DNA from 4 places in the Sphaerimonospora cavernae genome. Region 2 is predicted to be linked to each of the others. Evidence: riboswitches for the same ligand, from Rfam matches in the RefSeq annotation. Region 2 holds a riboswitch; each other region holds the start of a gene.

Region 1 (4,395 bases), on a different contig from region 2:
CCCGTCGTACGGCGACCCCGCCGATATGGGGATCTTCTCGGTCACCAGCCCTTCCACCTGGCGATGCAGCTCGTTGAGGCGCTCGACGACGCGGCCGGTGCCCAGCAGCTCGGCCAGCGTGCTGGCCTCATCGGCGGTGAGCAGCACCGTGACCACACAGGTGTCGGGGTCTTCCTTATCGTAGATCACCAGGTCGCGGCGGCCGGTGTGATGTGAGATCACTCCTACCTGCCGGCCTCGTTCGGTGGTGAGCACATGCTGCAGCCCGATCCCCGGCAGTCCCGTCCGCGTGAGATCCACGTCTCCTCCTGACCTTTTCCTTTTCCTGGTGCCGCGGACTCCGGCGGCCCTACGTGGGTATTCCTACCGCCACAGCATTACAGAACATGACAGACCGGGCGAACCGCGTCGGGTAGGGCGGAGAACGGCCGGACCCCGACCCGGAGCAGCGATCGCTGCTCCGGGTCGGGGTCCGGCCGGCGCCGGGGTTTGGCGCGGGGTTCGGTACGCGTCAGGGGCCGGCGTCAAGCGACCGCGTCACGGCGCGGTGTACAGCGGGTAGCCGTACCCCGTCACGTAGCCCGTGGAGCGGGTGCGCTCCTCGACGGCGCCGCCGTCACCGGTGTTGCCCTCGATGGTCTCGATGGTGCCGTCACCGTTGTCGCGGACGACGAAGCCGACGTGGTCGATGCCGTCGATGTCGCTGCCGCCGCTCCAGTCGAAGAAGACCACGGCGCCGGGCTTGGGCGTGTGGCCCCACCGGCCGTGCTCGGCGAACCACGTCGCGTGCTCGACGGTGTAGGCGTCCGACCCCATGACGGGGGTGATGCCGAGCTGCTCGCCCACCCAGGAGACGAACATGTCGCACCAGGGGGCGTTGGCGTAGCCGTCCAGGGTGCCGCCGTCACGGGCCAGGGTCTCCTGGGCGCGCGGAGTGGACATGTACCAGTCGTGGAACTTGGTCCCGCCGCCGTCGCTGTTCTCGGTGATTCCCACCTGGCCGGCGGCCAGCTTCAGCACGTCCTTCGGGCCGACCTTGGGCAGCGTGCGGGCGATCTGAGCCAGAGAGTCGGGGTTGCCCCCGGCGTTGCCGTGGCCGCCGGCCTGCGCGATGTGGCCCGTGACCGCGGTGGCGTGAGCGGGGGCGGCGTGGGTAGTGGTGGCCAGCGCGGCCTGCGGCCCGGCGACCACGGCGGACACGAGGGCGGTGGTCGCGGCGCCGGTGATGAGGGCAGCACGAACACAGGACTTGAGGGCGTGCATGCGGGGTCTACTCCCTTGCTTCCATGCCGCCTACCGGGTTAGCTGACGGGTTCGGGCTGGAAGTCGCCCTACGGCACGGCACAGCGCACCGATTCACCCCAGGAGAGGTGGGTCCCCGGCTCCGCGTGGACGCGGACTCGGCGGCCGGGCGGCATCCCCGGAGGGGACGCCGCGTCGGTCAGAGATGGGACGCAGTTGACCTAAGAAACGGACATATGCGTCCTTAGCTGCCTAAAAGGTAATAGATACCACGCCGCCGGTCAAGTAAAGACAAGGGGGGGTTTACTGGACATGACGGTGGGAACCCCGGGGCGGCGCAAGCACAGCCGCTGCCGTCCCCACCGACACACCTTCATCTCGACGGCTCACCGCCGGGCCCTCACCGCCAACCCTGGGGGTCCACACCGCCCGGCACTGGGGCCCCCGGATCGTACGGCTCTCGGGTGAACACGAACGTGTTGAGGTCCAGGTGCACGCCGCCGTCGCCGGAGCGGACCACCCGCAGGGTCTCGCCGGCGTAGTAGCCGTCCAGCCCGAGCCAGGTGCCGTCGTCCCGGGCGGCGAACCGCGACGCCCGGCCCTGGCCGCTGACCGGCGTGAGCGACAACCCCCGCCGCGGCAGCACCCGCAGCACGTACGGCGTCGGCCCCCAATACCACGGCCCGGTCAGTGCCAGCAGGTCGTCGTCGACCTCGGTGGGCACCCACTCGGCCGGCAGCGGCGGCTCGTGCTCGGCGAGGATGTCCAGCAGATCGGTGTCGAGCGGCCCGCGCATCCCCGAGGTGGCATTGGCCAGCCACAGCACGCCGACACCGTCGGCGGGATCGGCCCACACCGTGGCCAGGAAACCGGGCATCGACCCGGTGTGGCCGGCCAGCCGCCGCGGGCCGCGCGGACCGGTGTGCCGGGCGAGCTGGAAGCCCAGGCCGTACCCCCGGCTCCAGGAGTCGCCGTCCTCCACGATGGCCGGCTCACGCATCTCCGCGAGCGTGTCCGGACGCAGCACCTCCGCGGTGTCACCGCAGATGAAGGCCGCCCAGCGCGCCAGGTCGGCCGCCGGCGACCACATCTGCCCGGCCGGGGCCATCGCGCCGTGGTCGTTTTCCGGCTCCGGCAGCAGCACATCGGCCCACGGGTGCACGGCGTACCCGCTCGCGTGCGGGGATCGCGGGCGCGCGGTGGTGTCGCGCATGCCGAGCGGCTGGAGGATCTCCTCGCACACGACCTGCTCCCACGGCGCCGACCGCTTGCGCGCCACCAGCTCGCCCAGCAGCCCGAACCCCACATTGGAGTAGTGGTAGCGCCGCCCCGGGCGATGCCGGGCCGACTCCGGCCCCATCGCCCCGATCATCTCGGCCGCCGCCACCCCCGGCGTGCGCTCCCACCACTGACCGGGCGGCTCGGCCGTCAGCCCGCTGGTGTGCGACAGCAACTGGGCGATCGTCGCCTCACCCACGGGCGTGCCCGGCACGTGCTTGTCCAACGGATCGAGCAGGTCCAGCCGCCCCTCGTCGCGCAGTCGCATCACCATGACCGCCACCATCGTCTTGGTGATCGACCCGATCCGGTACTGCGTGTCCCGGTCCGGCCGCTGCCCGCCGACCCGCCCCCGGGCCCCGAACCAGGCGATCTGCCCGCCCCGGACCACCGCCGCCACCAGCGAGGGCACCCGCGACTGCGCCTGCTCGACCGCCAGCCTGCGCAGCATCGCGCGAGCCGTACCCTCCAGAACCATCCCGCCGACCTCCCCAGTCACGACAGCATCGTCGATCGCACCAGGCTAGCGCCCCGGCGGCGCCGGATCCGGTGCAGAGCACGGGGGCAGGCCGTACGCGGCGCGACCCCGTCTGGGAGACAATGCCAGCCATGACCAATCCTCCCGGCGCGGCAGCGGACAGGCCGCCGGGCACCGTGCTGGAGGCGGTGCTCGAACGGATCACCTATGCCAACGAGGAGACCGGCTACACGATCGCCCGGGTCGCCGCCGAACGCTCGGGCAGCGAGCTGCTCACCGTCGTCGGACCGCTGCTGGGCGCACAGGTCGGCGAGTCGCTGCGGCTCACCGGCCGGTGGGGATCCCACCCCCGGTACGGCAGGCAGTTCGAGGTGTGGTCCTACACCACGGTCCTGCCCGCGACCGTCCAGGGCATCCGGCGCTACCTCGGCTCCGGACTGATCAAGGGCATCGGCCCGAAGATGGCCGAGCGGATCGTCGACCACTTCGGCACCGACACCCTCCGAGTGATCGAGGAGGAGCCCGAGCGGCTGGTCGAGGTCCCCGGGCTCGGCCCGAAACGCACCCGAATGATCGCCGCCGCCTGGGAGGAACAGAAGATCATCAAAGAGGTGATGATCTTCCTGCAGGGCGTCGGCGTGTCCACCTCGATCGCCGTGCGGATCTTCAAGCAGTACGGCGAAGCCTCCATCGGCGTGGTACGCAAAGAGCCCTACCGCCTCGCCGACGACGTGTGGGGCATCGGGTTCAAGACCGCCGACACCATCGCCCAGGCGGTCGGCATCCCCCATGACAGCCCCGAGCGGGTCAAGGCCGGGCTGCGCTACACGCTGTCGGAGGCCGCCGACGACGGCCACTGCTACCTGCCGGCGCCCAACCTCGTCGCCGACGCCGTCAAGATCCTCGAGGTGCCCGCCGAGCTGACCGCCGCCTGCCTGGAGGAACTGGCCGCCGAGGAGGGCGTCATCCGCGAGGACGTCCCGGCGGGGGAGAGCGGGGACAGCACCGTCCCGGCGATCTACCTCGTGCCGTTCCACCGCGCCGAGCTTTCCCTGGCCGGCACGCTGCGGGGCCTGCTGGCCTCCGGCCGCGACCGGCTGAAGGCCTTCGACGGGGTCGACTGGCCCACCGCCTTCGAGTGGCTGCGCGGCAGGACCGGCGCCGACCTCGCGCCCGAGCAGGCCCAGGCCGTACGGCTCGCGCTGACCGAGAAGGTCGCCGTCCTGACCGGCGGCCCCGGCTGCGGCAAGAGCTTCACCGTCCGCTCGATCGTCACACTCGCCCGGGCGAAACGCGCCAAGGTCATCCTCGCCGCGCCCACCGGACGGGCGGCCAAGCGGCTGTCGGAGCTGACCGGCCACGAGGCCACCACCGTGCACCGGCTGCTGCAGCTGCGC
Region 2 (4,395 bases):
GACCAGGTCGAGGACGTCAGAGCAGGCCGGCGAAACGGGCCGCCACGCTCTCCCAGTTCCACTCCCGCTCGACCCAGGCCCGGCCCCGCTCCCCCATCGCCCGTGCCCGGGCGGGGTCGGCCAGCAACCCTGCGAGCGCGTGGGCGATGTCGCCGGACGAACGACCGTCGACGACCAATCCCGTCTCGCCGTGCCGTACTGCGTCGGGCGCACCCCCCGAGGAGCCCGCGACCACGGGCAGGCCCGTCGCGGACGCCTCCAGATAGACGATGCCCAGGCCCTCGACGTCCAGACCGCCCAGCCGCGTACGGCACGGCATCGCGAAAACGTCGCCGGCGGCGTAGTGCGCCGGCAGCGCCGCCCACGGCACCGAGCCGGTGAACACGACGGAGCCCCGCAGACCGAGCCGGGAGACCGCCCGCTCCAGCGCGGCGCGCGACGGGCCGCCGCCGACCAGGAGCAGCACGGCGTCCGGCACCCGCCGCAGCACCAGCGGCCAGGCCCGGATCAGCATGTCCTGCCCCTTGCGCGGCACCAGACGGGAGACGCAGACCACCACCGGCCGATCCCCGAGGGCCAGCGCCCGGCGCACCTCGTCCCGGCCCGTTCCGGGACGGAAGACGGCGGTGTCCACCCCGGGGGCGAGCCGTACGAGCTTGGCTTCGGGGACGACCGGTGCGAGCCGGCGGCACGTGTAGTCGCCGAGATAGGTCACCGCGTCGGCGCCCGCGCCGATGCGGCCCAGCAGCGCGCCGGCGACGGGCAGGCGCGCCCAGGACGCCTCGTGGCCGTGCGTCAGCATGACCACGCGGGCGGCTCCGGCGGCGCGCAGCGCGGGGGCGAGCAGGCCGAGCGGCGCGGCCGCCCCGAAGACCACGGTCGCGCCGTCGTCCACGAGGGCGGCCGCTCTGGCGGCGACGGCGCGCGTGGGCAGCATGAGCGTGGTGGGATGCCTGACCACCTCGTACGGCTGCCGCGCGTCGAAGCCCTCGCACCCCTTCCATCGCGGCGCGTACACGACGACCGAGTCCGGCGGGAGACGGCAGGCGAGGCCGTGCACGAACGCCTGGATGCCGCCGGGCCGGGGCGGGAAGTCATTGGTGACGATCAGCGTTCTCGCACCCATCCCCTGCCCACACCTCTCACCCGAAGGCCACGCAGAGCATTGTCGCGGGTGGACGGTCATGGGTGCGAGTCATCGCGAGATCACGGTGGGTAGGTAGGCCAGCCAGGATCGGGTGAGCTCGACGGTCGAGACGCCGAGCGTGGCACGCAGCGCGGCCTCGATGCCGGCGGGGCCGTTCGATCCGGTGCCCATCGCGGCGCGGTAGAGGGCCACGAGCCGGTTCTCGCCGAATCTCTCCGCGATGTACCGGCAGGCCAGCCAGGCCTCCTCGTACGCCTGGGCCCGCCGCGGCGAGCCTGCCGCGAAATCCGCGTGATCGGGCAGCGCGCGCGGCGGCGCCCCGGCCCGCAGGTCCGCCGCCAACTCGGCGGCGATCTCGCGGGCCGTGAGCCCGCTGCCCGAGTAGCCGACGTAGTCGGCGAATCCCTCCACCAGCCAGGCGGGCATGTCCCCGGTCTCCGCCGCGTCCGTGGCGACATGGGTGAGCTCGTGGGTGATGACGATCCGGCGACCGGCCGCCGACAGGCGGGCGAAGCCGGACGGCTCGATGATGACGCGGCCCGGGCCCGCGAGCGCGGCGAGCCCTGCGACGCGCGCGGGCGCGGCCAGCACCGCCGCCTGCTCCGTCGTGGCCGGCACCAGGACCACCGCGTCGACCGGTCGCCCCCAGACGCGGGCGACCGTACGGCTCCCGCGGTCGGCCTGATCGGCGAGCTCGCCGATCAGGCCGCGCCGCCCGCCGACGACCACGACGTGCTCGCCCCGGGCCAGCGACGCCCCGGCCCAGACGCCCGGATGCTCACCGGCGATCGCCCGCGCCCGCGGCAGCAGGCGATCGTCCGGTGCCGCGGCGGCGGGCAGGACCAGCAGCCCGATCAGGACCGCCGGCCTGACCAGTGCCGCCGACCTGACCAGTGCCGACAGCCACGCCAGGGCACGGATCCGGAGCATGCCGAGCATCGTACGGGTGTCACGAGTGCCCGGGGGGCGCCGCCGATCGTCGTCAGGTCCCGGGTCGTACGGCTCCGGCGAAGGTGCGCCTGCGGTAGGAGTCGAGCCTGTCGATCCGCACCCGGGCGCCGCTGTGCGGCGCATGGATCATCTTGCCGTTCCCGACGTACATGCCCACGTGGCCGCCGCCGCTGGTGAAGATGAGGTCACCGGCCTTGAGATGCCGCCAGGAGACCTTCTTGGGCACGGCGCTGCGTATGGACCACGTCGTGCGCGGGAGCCGTACCCCCGCCTTGCGCCAGGCGAACTGGACCAGGCCGGAGCAGTCGAACGCGCTGGGCCCGGTGGCGCCCCACCGGTAGGGGTCGCCGATGTGCCGCTTGGCGGCCTTGACGGCCCGCGCGGCCTTGGCACGCTGACGCGCGGCCCGGCTCGATTTCGCGCCGGCCGGCGGCTCTGCCGCCTTCTTCACCGCGTCCTTCTTGGGGGAGGCCGGCTTGGGGGAGGCGGCCCGTTCGGCCGCCGCGGGGGTCACCTTCGTCACGGTCACCGTCACCGTGTCGTCGGCCGACACCGGTACGGCGAAGGCGGAGGATGTCAGCACGACGCCTCCGAGGACGAGGCAGACACGACGGGACAGTTTCGCGGGGGTGGTAGACAGGATCTCTCCTAGGGTCTTCCGCTCACGCCTACCGGGTTAGCTGACGGGTTCGGGCGGGGAAGTCGCCCTACGGCGCCCAGGTCGTGTTCACCTGACGCGCAGATTCACCCCGGACCCCCTGGACTCGAGGGGTCGTTGGTTCCCCGGCTCCGTGCCTCCTGACTGCACGGACTCGGCAGATCACCGGACTGCATGCGGGAGCGGGACGCGGAGTCCCGTGCTCGCCGCGGCCCAGAAGCTATCCGGACGCGTCCGCGAACGGCAAAGCCCACTCCATCAAATGGAAGATCCATTAAGAGTTGCGTAAAAGAAATCCGCAGGATACCCGGATGAAATCCCGCTAAATGTGACACTGCTCACATTTAGCGAAAAGAGATCAAATAGCGACCTCAGGGACGTACGGCACCAATGGGACGATACTCGGAAAGTGTGACGACTTTCACAACGTCCCCGGTCTGGGGTGCGTGGACGACCTTGCCGTCGCCCGCGTAGATCCCGACGTGGCCGTAGCCCGAGTGCCACAGCAGGTCGCCGGCCTGCAGTTCGTCAAGCGACACCCGCCGGCCGCTGCCCCACGCCCACTGCTCGTAGCTCGTGCGGGGCAGGTGCACCCCCGCGGCCGCCCAGGCGGCCTGGACGAGCCCGGAGCAGTCCCACGCGCCCGGTCCCGTCCCGCCGTACCGGTAGGGCTTGCCGATCTGCCCGTACGCGAACTGCAGCGCGGCGAGCGCGTTGCCCGAGGCGGGTCCGGCGTAGACGGCTCCCGCGCTGTTCGGGTTGCCGGCGTTGAAGGCCCCGAGCTCGCGCAGCAGTTTGGTCTGCTGATCGACGAGCTTTTCGACCTGCTCCTTCTCCTTGGCCAGGTCCTTCTTGACCTTCACGGCCGAGTCGTAGGCCGACTTCTTCTTGTCCCGCCGCCGCTTGAGACCGGAGACGGCGCTCTCGTACTGCTCGAGTTTCCTGGCCCGCTCCTGCGAGAGCTGGTCGAGCGTGGCCATGCCGCTGAGGGCCGATTCGGGGTCGGAGCCGTAGAAGACGCCACTCCACGCGAGATCGCCGAACTGGTAGTCGCTCACCGCGATGGAGACGACCCCGTCGCGCAGCGCGTCCACCTGGGTGGCGTGCTCGCGGTACTCGTCGTTCGCGGCGGCGTACTGCTTCTTGGTCTTCTTCCACTTCTCGGTGGCCGCGTTGTAGCGGTCCACGAGCTTGTCGGCCTGCTCGTTCAGCTTCTTCAGCTTCGCCTTGGCCTGGGCGACGGTCGGCTTCGGATCCGCCTGTGCGTCCATGTTCGGCAGCAGCAGAAGCACGCCGACCATGCCGACGGCCACCGGTAAGCGCCCTCGCACCAAGGCCCCCTCGAGATCGTCCCAAGCCTGGCGCGACTCTACTCATGCGATCTTGAAGCTTCAACCCGGGCGGGCAGGCCGACCCCCATCCCGGCTGCCCGCACCGTCCAGTCAGCCGTCCAGTCAGCCGTCCAGTCAGCCTCGGCCGAGACGGCGAATCAGCAGCAGCGCGGGCACGGGCCTGGCCCCCATGCGCCGTACGGAGTCGGCCACCTCCCGGTCCGACGACACCACCGCCATCGACCGACCCTTCGGCTCAGCGCGCACCAGTCGCCGGATCAGGTCGTCGGCGATCTCCCCGGGTGCGC
Region 3 (4,395 bases), on a different contig from region 2:
ACCCCGTCCGCATCTCCGGCTGACCGCCGATGGACGTCCCGGTGGACTGGGACGAGATCGGGCAGATCGTCACCGAAGCCTTCCGCCACGTGGCGCCGAAGAGTCTCGCCACGCGGGTACCGGCCCCTGAGGAGCGATCAGTGCCCTGTCAGGGTGCCTGCCCTTCCGGGCCGGCGCCGGGTCGGCGCAGCCACCGCAGAGCTGCGTCGGCGCAGTCCTCGGGGCTGCTGTTGAAGGCGATGGCTGCGTCGGGCGCGTGCTGCCGGACCAGGTTGACCACCTTCTCGAAGAATTCGAGCAACGGCTCGTGCTTGCGGATGCCGCCCCCGATCACCACGCAGACGTAGTCTCCGTGGGTCAGCGCCTCCACGATCATCCCTTCGGGGCTCTCGTCGAGTGCCACCAGACACCAGTCGGCCTCGATACCATGATCGTCGAACCGCGCCTGACCGCGTGCCATCGCCGCCTGGATCGGCTCCGGGTCCCAGCCCTGGATCTTGGCGGGATCGAGACCGATCACCAGTACTCGTGCCACTGCCACACGTCATCCTTCGCGCAGAACGTTTCCACAGTTCGTGGTCCTTAGTACATCGATATGTGCACGTGGTCGTAGTGGTTCGCGGTGATCCCGCCGCGGTCGGCCATCGTGCGCCAGCCCGGCCAGCCGAGATTGTAGATCTGCTGCCGCCAGATCACATATTTCACCCCCAGTTTCGCGCCGTTCTTGATCGCCCAGGCGGCGACGGTGTCGCCGAGAGCCTTCATCTCCGGCGTCGGCATCGAGCCGCCCGAGCTCATCATGAAGTCGCAGGCGCGGCCGAGGGGATGCTCACCGCTCGACTCCGAGCGGTAGCAGCCGACCGGGAAACGCAGGTCAAAGCTCTCGACCACCTCCGTGCGCATCAGCAGGGTGCGAGGAGTGATGTTGTCGGCGCCGGTGGGCAGCTCCGGAGCCCAGGATCCACCCGGCCGTCTGCCGGGGGCGACCGGGACCAACTTGTCGAGCTTGTCCTTGATCTCGTCAATCAGCTTCTCGGCCTGCTCGCGCTGATCGGCCACGGCGGAGGCCTGCGACTTGAGCCGGTCGGTCAGATCCTTCGCCGCCTCCGCGGCACGCTGACGTTCCGTGCGCGCCTCGTCGAAGCGGCTCAGCCTGAGTGACTGCTCCTGCTGCATCTGGTAAACGAGCGCCGAGGTCGTCAGGTCGGGGACCGGCATCGGGCCGCTCATCTGGTACTGCCGTGAGGCGAAGTCTTCGACAGATCGCTTCATGGCGTCGTAGTCCGCTTCGGCCCGGGTGAGCCGGTCGCGCGCGGCCTGCTCCGCCGTACGTGCCTTCGCGAGCTCGACCCGTTTGGCGTTGTAGTCGGCGATCAGCCGGTCGACCTTCTTCTCCAGGCCGGCGAGCTGCTTCTTGAGGCCGCTCCTGCTGGGTTTTGGATCGGCCTGGCCCGCCGTGGCCGTACCGAACACGAGCGCGGTGGCCGCGAGCACACCGGCTGCCAGAGGTAACACGCGGGGCAGTGCCCACTCCTCTCCATATGCCTGCCGAGTTAGCTGACGGGTTCGGGCTGGAGACGCCCGGGCACTGCGTTGAACACGAACGTCGTGCCTTCACCCCACGTTCCATGGGTCCTCGGCTCCCGAGTGAGGCACTCAGGATTAGGCGCATCGGCTGAGTCAGACGATGCGATGGATAATAGTGGTACGGAAACGCCGGATGCCACCCCGAGTCGCAATCATTCAGAGATCAGACCGTGATCTCGGCTTGGCGCAGCATCTGGGCCGCCACCTCGTAGGGGGAGGGGATCTCCGATCCAGGGTGGGCGGGGCACAGGGGACACTCTTCTGCGGAGGGGAGATGGGTGCGGGTCTGGCGGTGTCCGTCGACCGCCACCCACTCGTCCAGCAGCGGGTCTTGACGCGCTCTCCGGCATGAATGCCGAAGATTCAGCCTGTGCCGCACATGCGACACTTCTGCGGCTTCCTGCTTCATCGACCTGTGCCACCAAGGTGGTCTTACCGGGTCTCCACAGGCTTTCGAACCTTGCGGCTCCGTTCTCGCCCGTCCGGCGGTACCTGACGCGATGACGCTACCAGACGCCGATCCGCCTCGGCGGCGCTGTGGTCCACGTCGTCCCGCCGATCGTAGTAGATGAGCTCACGGCCGTCGGCGAGATGGGTGATCGTGCGCTTCACGTTGTCGTTCACACATGCCGTTCATGTCGTCGGTCACGTCGTCGCCCGTGCTGTCACCTGCCGGGTCACGAGCGACGTCGGGTATCGCCTGTGCCGTCTGTGCCGCCTGTGTCGCCTGTGTCGCCGTTCACTGCGCCGGTTTCCGGTGCCCGAGCTCGCCGTCCCCGGCCGGATCGGCGAGGATCAACTTGCCGATGTGCTCGGACAGCTCGGCCCGCGCTTCATCGGGCAGTCCCGTGTCGCTGACGACGACATGAGCCTGATCGAGGCGGGCGATGGTGCTGATGCCGACAGTGCCCCACTTGGTGTGATCGGCCAGCACGACGAGCTGCCGCGCGGCGGCGACCAACTCCCGGTCTGTCTCGGCTTCGAGGAGGTTCGGGGTCGTGAAGCCGGCCCGGGGGTTCATTCCGTGGATGCCCAGCATGAGCGTGTCGACGTTCAGGGACCGGATGGCCGTGATCGCCACGGGCCCGACGAGCGCGTCCGACGGCGTGCGCACCCCGCCGACCAGCACCACGGTCTGATCGCTCCGTCCCGACCGGTGGAAAACGTCAGCGACCTGCACGGAGTTCGTGATGACGGTCAGCTCGGGCACCTCGACCAGATGGTGGGCGAGGGCCCATGTCGTGGTGCCGGCCGACAGCGCCACGGCGCCGCCGGGCTGGACGAGCCGGGCCGCGCGCCGGGCGATGGCCTCCTTCTCCGTCTGCTGGCGCATCGATTTGGCGGCGAAACCGGGCTCCTCGGTGGATCCGGCTCCGGCGGCGGTGGCCCCGCCGTGAACCTTCTCGATCAGTCCGCGGTTCGCCAGGACCTCCAGGTCGCGTCGGATGGTCATGTCCGAGACCCCGAGGTCGCGTACGAGTTCCGCGACGCGCGCACCGCCCGTCCTCCGGACTCGCTCCAGGATCGCCTGCCGCCGTTGCTGGGCCAGCATCCATCGCTCCTATCAACGGGTTCCAACAAATTATGCCAGATAGCAGCAGCAGGAATGTTGATTCATGGTGACGAGGATGCATGGATCGGCTCTTCCCCCTTGTACGGCATCGCCGGGCGGGGGACAGTGAGGAAAAGCCGGACGAGAAAGGCGGGCCCTCATGGCGAAGCGCGCACGCAGGTCCAAGGCACGCAAGAAGAAGAAGGCCAACCACGGTAAGCGCCCGACCGGCCGCTAGAGCACGGGGACTCAGGGTCGTCAGGGGAGGTTCTGCTCCACCCAGACGATTTTTCCGTACGGCGTCGGCCGGGTGCCCCAGCGGTAGGCGAACCGCTTGATGAGCTGGAGGCCCCGGCCGGTGTCCTCATCGGGCGCGGGCATACGCGGGGCAGGGGTGGTCGCCGAGCCGTCGACGACCTCGCATACCAGCGTCCGGCCGCGGAGCAGCCGTAGCTCGATCGGCGGCCAGCCGTGCTTGAGCGCGTTGGTGACCAACTCGCTCACTATCAACTGAGTGCTGTCCGCCATCCCGCCGAGCCCCCAGGCGGCCAGGGTGTCGCGGACGAAACGGCGGGCGTGCGCCACGAACCTCGGGTCGGCGGGCAGCGGGCAGGAGGCGATCTCGTCCGGGTCGAGGTCTCGCACCCGGGCCACCAGCAGCGCGATGTCGTCGCGCTCGTGGCTGGACCGCTGGCCGCTGATCGTCACGTCGCACATGTCCTCTAGATCGTCGACGGCGCCGGCGAGTAGACGGCGCAGCGTCATGATGCCCGCGTCGAGGTCCCGTTCACGGCTCTCCACCAGGCCGTCGGTGTAGAGGGCCAGCACACTGCCAGCCGGAAGGGTCAGCTCCCGCGTCTCGAGCGGGTCGGTGCCGATGCCGAGCGGGAGCCCCGAGGGCAGATCGATGATCTCGGTCGAGCGATCCGGGTGCAGCAGCACGGGCGGCACATGACCCGCTCTGGACAGCGCGCACCCGCGGGTCACCGGGTCGTAGACGGCGTAGATGCACGTGGCGATCTGTGTGGGATCGAGGTCCTGGCTCATCAGGTTGAGTCGGAAGAGCACCTCGTCAGGCGGCAGGTCCAGGCTCGCCAGCGTGCGCGCGGCCGTACGGAGCTGCCCCATGGTGGCGGCGGCCCGGGTGCCGTGGCCCATCACATCGCCCACAACCAGCGCGGACCGGCATCCCGGCAGGGGGATCACGTCGTACCAGTCGCCGCCGACGCCCATGAGGTCACTGGCCGGCAGATAGC
Region 4 (4,395 bases), on a different contig from region 2:
TCGGCACCGCGGCCGGAAGGCGCTGGCGTACCATCCGAATCGCCCTGCGGATACGGTGGCTGTCCTGTGCTCACCGTGTCACCTCGTTTCAGATACGCATGCGCCCGCGTCTCAGGCTCCATGCTGATATCGCCCAAAGTAGCGACCGGCGTAACAACAGTCACCTTTACCCTGAGTTTGCTATAACGTCATCCACCTTAAGATTACCCAGGGTAGAGGTGCAACAGCATGCGGGTGTTACCGAGGGTGTTGGGCTTGACGTGCTCCAGATCCAGGAACTCCGCGACTCCCTCGTCGTACGAGGCGAGCAGCTCGGCGTAGACCTCGGGCGACACCGGCGTGCCCTGGATCGGCACGAACCCGTGCCGGCCGAAGAACTCCACCTCGAACGTGAGGCAGAAGACCCGGCGGACTCCCAGCTCGCGCGCGGTCCTGATGAGCGCCGCGACGATCCGGTGACCGACGCCCCGGCCCCGCGTCTCGGGGTCGACGGCGAGGGTGCGGATCTCGGCCAGGTCCTCCCAGAGCACGTGCAGGGCGCCACAGCCGATGACCCGTCCGTCGGACTCCGCGACCCAGAACTCCTGGATGTCCTCAAAGAGCGTGACCGTGCTCTTCTCCAGCAGGCGCGGCCCAGCTCCGGAGTACGCGTCGACGAGGCGACGGATCACGCGCACATCAGGTGTCCTGGCGCGGCGCACGACCAGGGCTGGTGGTCCGGACTCGGCTGACGTCTCCTCGGCGACCTGCTCCATGAGCCGTCAGCGTAGTCGCGCCCGCGACGCGCGGATTACGTGTCCTGCCATGGCACCGAGGGCGTGAACCTCCGCGACAGAAAGTCGTGGCGGAATTACGGAGCGTCGACCGCTCAGATCCTTGACGTCGTATCCGGATTTTCCCGGACTTCGACGTCCGCCATGGCCCCGAAGTGTGATCTTACTCGGCGAGTAAAGGCAGGTTGATAGGGACGCGTGCCATCCGAGACCGTGACACGACCGTGATCATTCAGTTGTGAAATCTAGACGAGATCGGGAGTTCTGGTTGAGCGGGAACCTCAGGGTGCACTATCGTCCAGCGACGATGCCGAATCTTCAACGCACCGGGTGTGGAGGGGAGCCGGGGACCCAACTGTACGAATCGGCAAGCGGTCCGGCTCGACGCCGACTGCTGCTCGATAACGGGGTGAATCCGAAAGGTAGGGCTACTCCGGCCCGAACCCGTCAGCTAACCCGGTAGGCGTCAAGCAGTGCCGTACGGACACGCCCGGCCAACGGCGGCCACAGGGAGCAGTCCTCGCGCGGCACCATCGAGGAGAGGAGCTTGGAACCGCATGCGTGGAGGACGGCCCGCGGGCAGGCACGCCCGCGCCAGAAAGGCCGGACCCGGGAACATCCGCCGGTTGGCCCTCGTGACGGTCGCGCTGATCACGATCACCTTCGGCGCCCCCGTGGGGGCCGCCACGGCCGAGCCGAAGCCGAGCCTCAAGAAGCTCGCAGCCGAGGTGGAGCGCCTCTACGAGGAGATCGAGAGCCTCACCGAGCAGTACAACGGTGAGCGTATCCGGCTCAAGGCCGCCCAGCGCTCCGCCGCCATCGCCCAGAAGAACCTCGCCAAGAGCGAGTCCGAGCTGGCCGTCCGCCGCCAGAAGGCGAGCGCGCTCGCGCAGAACTCCTACATGAACGGCGGCATCGGCTCACTCTTCCCCATGGTCGGCTCGACCGACCCCGAGACCTACCTCGACCAGGCCTCCACCACCTATGCCCTGCAGATGCAGCAGGGTCAGGAGGTCACCGAGGTCACCAACGTGATGAAGGCCGCCGAACGGGCCAAGGCCGGCGCCGCCGCCCGCCAGGCCGAGGTGAAGAAGCTGCTGAGCAGCCTCGAAACCCGCAAGGACAAGATCAGGACTCTGATCAAGAAGACCGAGAGCAGCCTCTACAGCCAGGTCGCGGGGAGCATCGGCGGCCGGGCGACCCGGATCTCGTTCCCCATCGTCGGCGACGGCAAGGCGTCCGAGGCGGCCCGCTGGGCGCTGACCCAGCAACTGAGGCCCTATGTCTGGGGCGCGGACGGGCCCACGTCGTACGACTGTTCAGGCCTCGTCATGGCGGCCTACCAGCGAGTCGGGATCAGCCTCCCGCACTACACCGGCGACCAGTGGACCGCCGGCACGCACATCGACCGCGAAGACATGCGCCCGGGCGACCTCGTGTTCTTCTACTCCGACCTCCATCACGTCGGCATCTACATCGGCGGCGGCTACATGGTCCACGCACCGCGCACCGGGGATGTCGTACGCGTCGCGAAGATCACCGGTCGGCCGTTCGCCGGAGCCGTACGGATCGCGGACTGAGCGCCCACGCGGGCCGTCCCGGGCTGAGCAGCCCCGACGGCTTCGACGCGGCCCCGGCAGGCTGACCATCACGACCCGATTCGCCGGGACATCGGCCGGGAACCGACAATGAATACCGGAGTGTGCTCCGCGCGCTCCGAATTCCCAGCCGTTTCGCTCTCGCGAGAGGAGCGACGATGACGACGGTCTTCGTACTGTGGGGCGGCGGCAGCGTGGGAGCGGCCCAGGTGGGCATGTTGCGCGCGCTGACGGCTCGCGGAGTGCGCGCCGACATGGTGGTGGGCGCCTCAGTGGGCGCGCTCAACGGCGCGTACTACGCGGCGCGCCCCGACGCCGAGGGAGTCGAGGATCTCGCACGCCTGTGGCTCTCGGTCAGCGGCCATGACGTGTACCCGCTCAGCAGCCGGGACGCGCTGCGCACCCTGGTGGACAGCCTTCCCTTCCACCCGTTGCGGGGCGCGCTGCAGGCGTTCGGCACGCTGAACTACACCTTCCCTTTCAACCCGCTGACGTTCGTCGGCGGACTGCTCGGCGGTCGCAACCACCTGTTCGACAACCACTCGCTGCGCCGGTTCCTGGAGCGCATCCTCCCGATCGAGGACCTGGAGGACGCCCGGCTCCCGCTGTCGGTGCTGACCACCGACGTCCTCAGCGGCCAGGCCGTCCTGCTCTCTCGCGGACCGGCGCTGCCCGCACTGCTGGCCAGCACCGCGATGCCCGCGATCTATCCCAACGTGCGGATCGGCGACCGGGTGCTGATGGACGGCGGCGTGGCCGACCGGACGGTCCTGGATCACGCCGTCAACGCGGGGGCCGACGAGGTCTATGTGCTCTCCGCCGGCTTCTCCTGCCCGCTGCCGGAGCCGCCGTCCACCGTGATCGCCATGGCCCTGCATGGCTTCAATCTGCTCAGCGAACTGCGGATCAGCGCCTCCATCAGACGCAACCAGGACCGCACGGCGATACACGTGCTCCCGCCGCTGTACCCGGTCGAGGTGCTGCCGATAGATTTCCGCCAGACGGCCGGGCTGATCGAGCGGGCCACCGAGTCGACCCTGCACTGGCTCGAGCGTCACGAACCGAAGCCGGGTCTGGCGCGGCCCCTCTACGACTCCGTGGCGGACGATGGCCCCTCGGCGCGCACCGCGCCTGTTCCCTCAAGGGATGCGCGCACGCCGCTGACGGCCGACTAGAGCGTGTTTCGGTCGATCAGATCAGCCGACGGCGGGCCGCCCACGCGACCGCCTCGATCGCGGTCTCCACGCCGATCCTGTCGCAGATGCCGCGCAGGCGCCGCCGTACGGTCCGACCGCTCACGTCGAGGCGGCGCCCCACCCGGTCAGCGCTGACGCCCTTGGCCAGCTCGGCGAGAAGCAGCAGATCGTCGTCGGTGAGATCGGCACGGTCAAGGTCCGGGGCGGGATCGTCATCCAGCGCTGACGAGCTGGAGACGACGTCGGGAAACCCCATCGTCTGTCCCTCCCCACGGCGACGAACGGCCGAACCCATCCTCCAGGGAAGGTAAACATCTCCCACCAGAGTCGTCAAGTGTCGGGGTGGGACTCCGCACTTCTCCGTAACACGGATCTCAGGAGGTGTTGCGGGCATAGACCAGGCGGAGTCCGATCAGCGTGAGCCACGGCTCGTGTACGTCGATCGTGCGGGCCTCCCCGACGATCAGCGGGGCACCGGTGCCGGTGGCCACCACCGTGACGTCGTCGGGATCGGCGGCCAACTCCGCCGTCATCCGGTCCACGATGCCGTCGACCAGCCCGGCGAAGCCGTAGATTATGCCGGACTGCACCGCCTCCACCGTGTTCTTCGCGATGACCGACCTGGGGCGGATCAACTCGACCTTGTGAAGCTGCGCACCGGCCTCGGCGAGCGCGTCCACCGAGATCTCCAGGCCGGGGGCCGTGACGGCGCCGACGTACTCTCCCCGGCCCGAGACCGCGTCGAACGACGTCGCCGTGCCGAAGTCCACGATCACGCACGGCCCGCCGTACAGGGTGGTGGCGGCGAGCGCGTTGACGATGCGGTCG

The links. Region 2 has a riboswitch for cyclic di-AMP ahead of ACFHYQ_RS02095 (C40 family peptidase). Riboswitches for the same ligand answer to the same signal wherever they lie in the genome.
Region 1: another riboswitch for cyclic di-AMP. It lies ahead of ACFHYQ_RS28185 (CHAP domain-containing protein); the one in region 2 lies ahead of ACFHYQ_RS02095 (C40 family peptidase).
Region 3: another riboswitch for cyclic di-AMP. It lies ahead of ACFHYQ_RS23595 (coiled-coil domain-containing protein); the one in region 2 lies ahead of ACFHYQ_RS02095 (C40 family peptidase).
Region 4: another riboswitch for cyclic di-AMP. It lies ahead of ACFHYQ_RS05660 (C40 family peptidase); the one in region 2 lies ahead of ACFHYQ_RS02095 (C40 family peptidase).

The regions. Positions count from the first base shown of each region.
Region 1 covers NZ_JBHMQT010000067.1:78,426-82,820, reverse strand. Annotated here, with positions in the region: gene ACFHYQ_RS28190 (cation:proton antiporter regulatory subunit) at 1-300, opposite strand, end outside; gene ACFHYQ_RS28185 (CHAP domain-containing protein) at 538-1,263, opposite strand; cyclic di-AMP (ydaO/yuaA leader) riboswitch at 1,277-1,416, opposite strand; gene ACFHYQ_RS28180 (serine hydrolase domain-containing protein) at 1,643-3,019, opposite strand; gene recD2 (SF1B family DNA helicase RecD2) at 3,130-4,395, shown strand, end outside.
Region 2 covers NZ_JBHMQT010000003.1:345,200-349,594, forward strand. Annotated here, with positions in the region: gene ACFHYQ_RS02085 (glycosyltransferase family 4 protein) at 17-1,126, opposite strand; gene ACFHYQ_RS02090 (peptidase MA family metallohydrolase) at 1,196-2,077, opposite strand; gene ACFHYQ_RS02095 (C40 family peptidase) at 2,130-2,681, opposite strand; cyclic di-AMP (ydaO/yuaA leader) riboswitch at 2,749-2,926, opposite strand; gene ACFHYQ_RS02100 (C40 family peptidase) at 3,128-4,087, opposite strand; gene ACFHYQ_RS02105 (NYN domain-containing protein) at 4,223-4,395, opposite strand, start outside.
Region 3 covers NZ_JBHMQT010000054.1:13,050-17,444, reverse strand. Annotated here, with positions in the region: gene ACFHYQ_RS23605 (M50 family metallopeptidase) at 1-23, shown strand, start outside; gene ACFHYQ_RS23600 (hypothetical protein) at 149-541, opposite strand; gene ACFHYQ_RS23595 (coiled-coil domain-containing protein) at 583-1,515, opposite strand; cyclic di-AMP (ydaO/yuaA leader) riboswitch at 1,529-1,679, opposite strand; gene ACFHYQ_RS23590 (hypothetical protein) at 1,751-1,897, opposite strand; gene ACFHYQ_RS23585 (hypothetical protein) at 2,020-2,211, opposite strand; gene ACFHYQ_RS23580 (DeoR/GlpR family DNA-binding transcription regulator) at 2,327-3,139, opposite strand; gene ACFHYQ_RS23575 (50S ribosomal protein bL37) at 3,300-3,377, shown strand; gene ACFHYQ_RS23570 (ATP-binding SpoIIE family protein phosphatase) at 3,398-4,395, opposite strand, start outside.
Region 4 covers NZ_JBHMQT010000006.1:233,857-238,251, reverse strand. Annotated here, with positions in the region: gene ACFHYQ_RS05670 (RDD family protein) at 1-74, opposite strand, end outside; gene ACFHYQ_RS05665 (amino-acid N-acetyltransferase) at 204-755, opposite strand; cyclic di-AMP (ydaO/yuaA leader) riboswitch at 1,072-1,254, shown strand; gene ACFHYQ_RS05660 (C40 family peptidase) at 1,331-2,353, shown strand; gene ACFHYQ_RS05655 (patatin-like phospholipase family protein) at 2,530-3,546, shown strand; gene ACFHYQ_RS05650 (helix-turn-helix domain-containing protein) at 3,563-3,823, opposite strand; gene ACFHYQ_RS05645 (type III pantothenate kinase) at 3,942-4,395, opposite strand, start outside.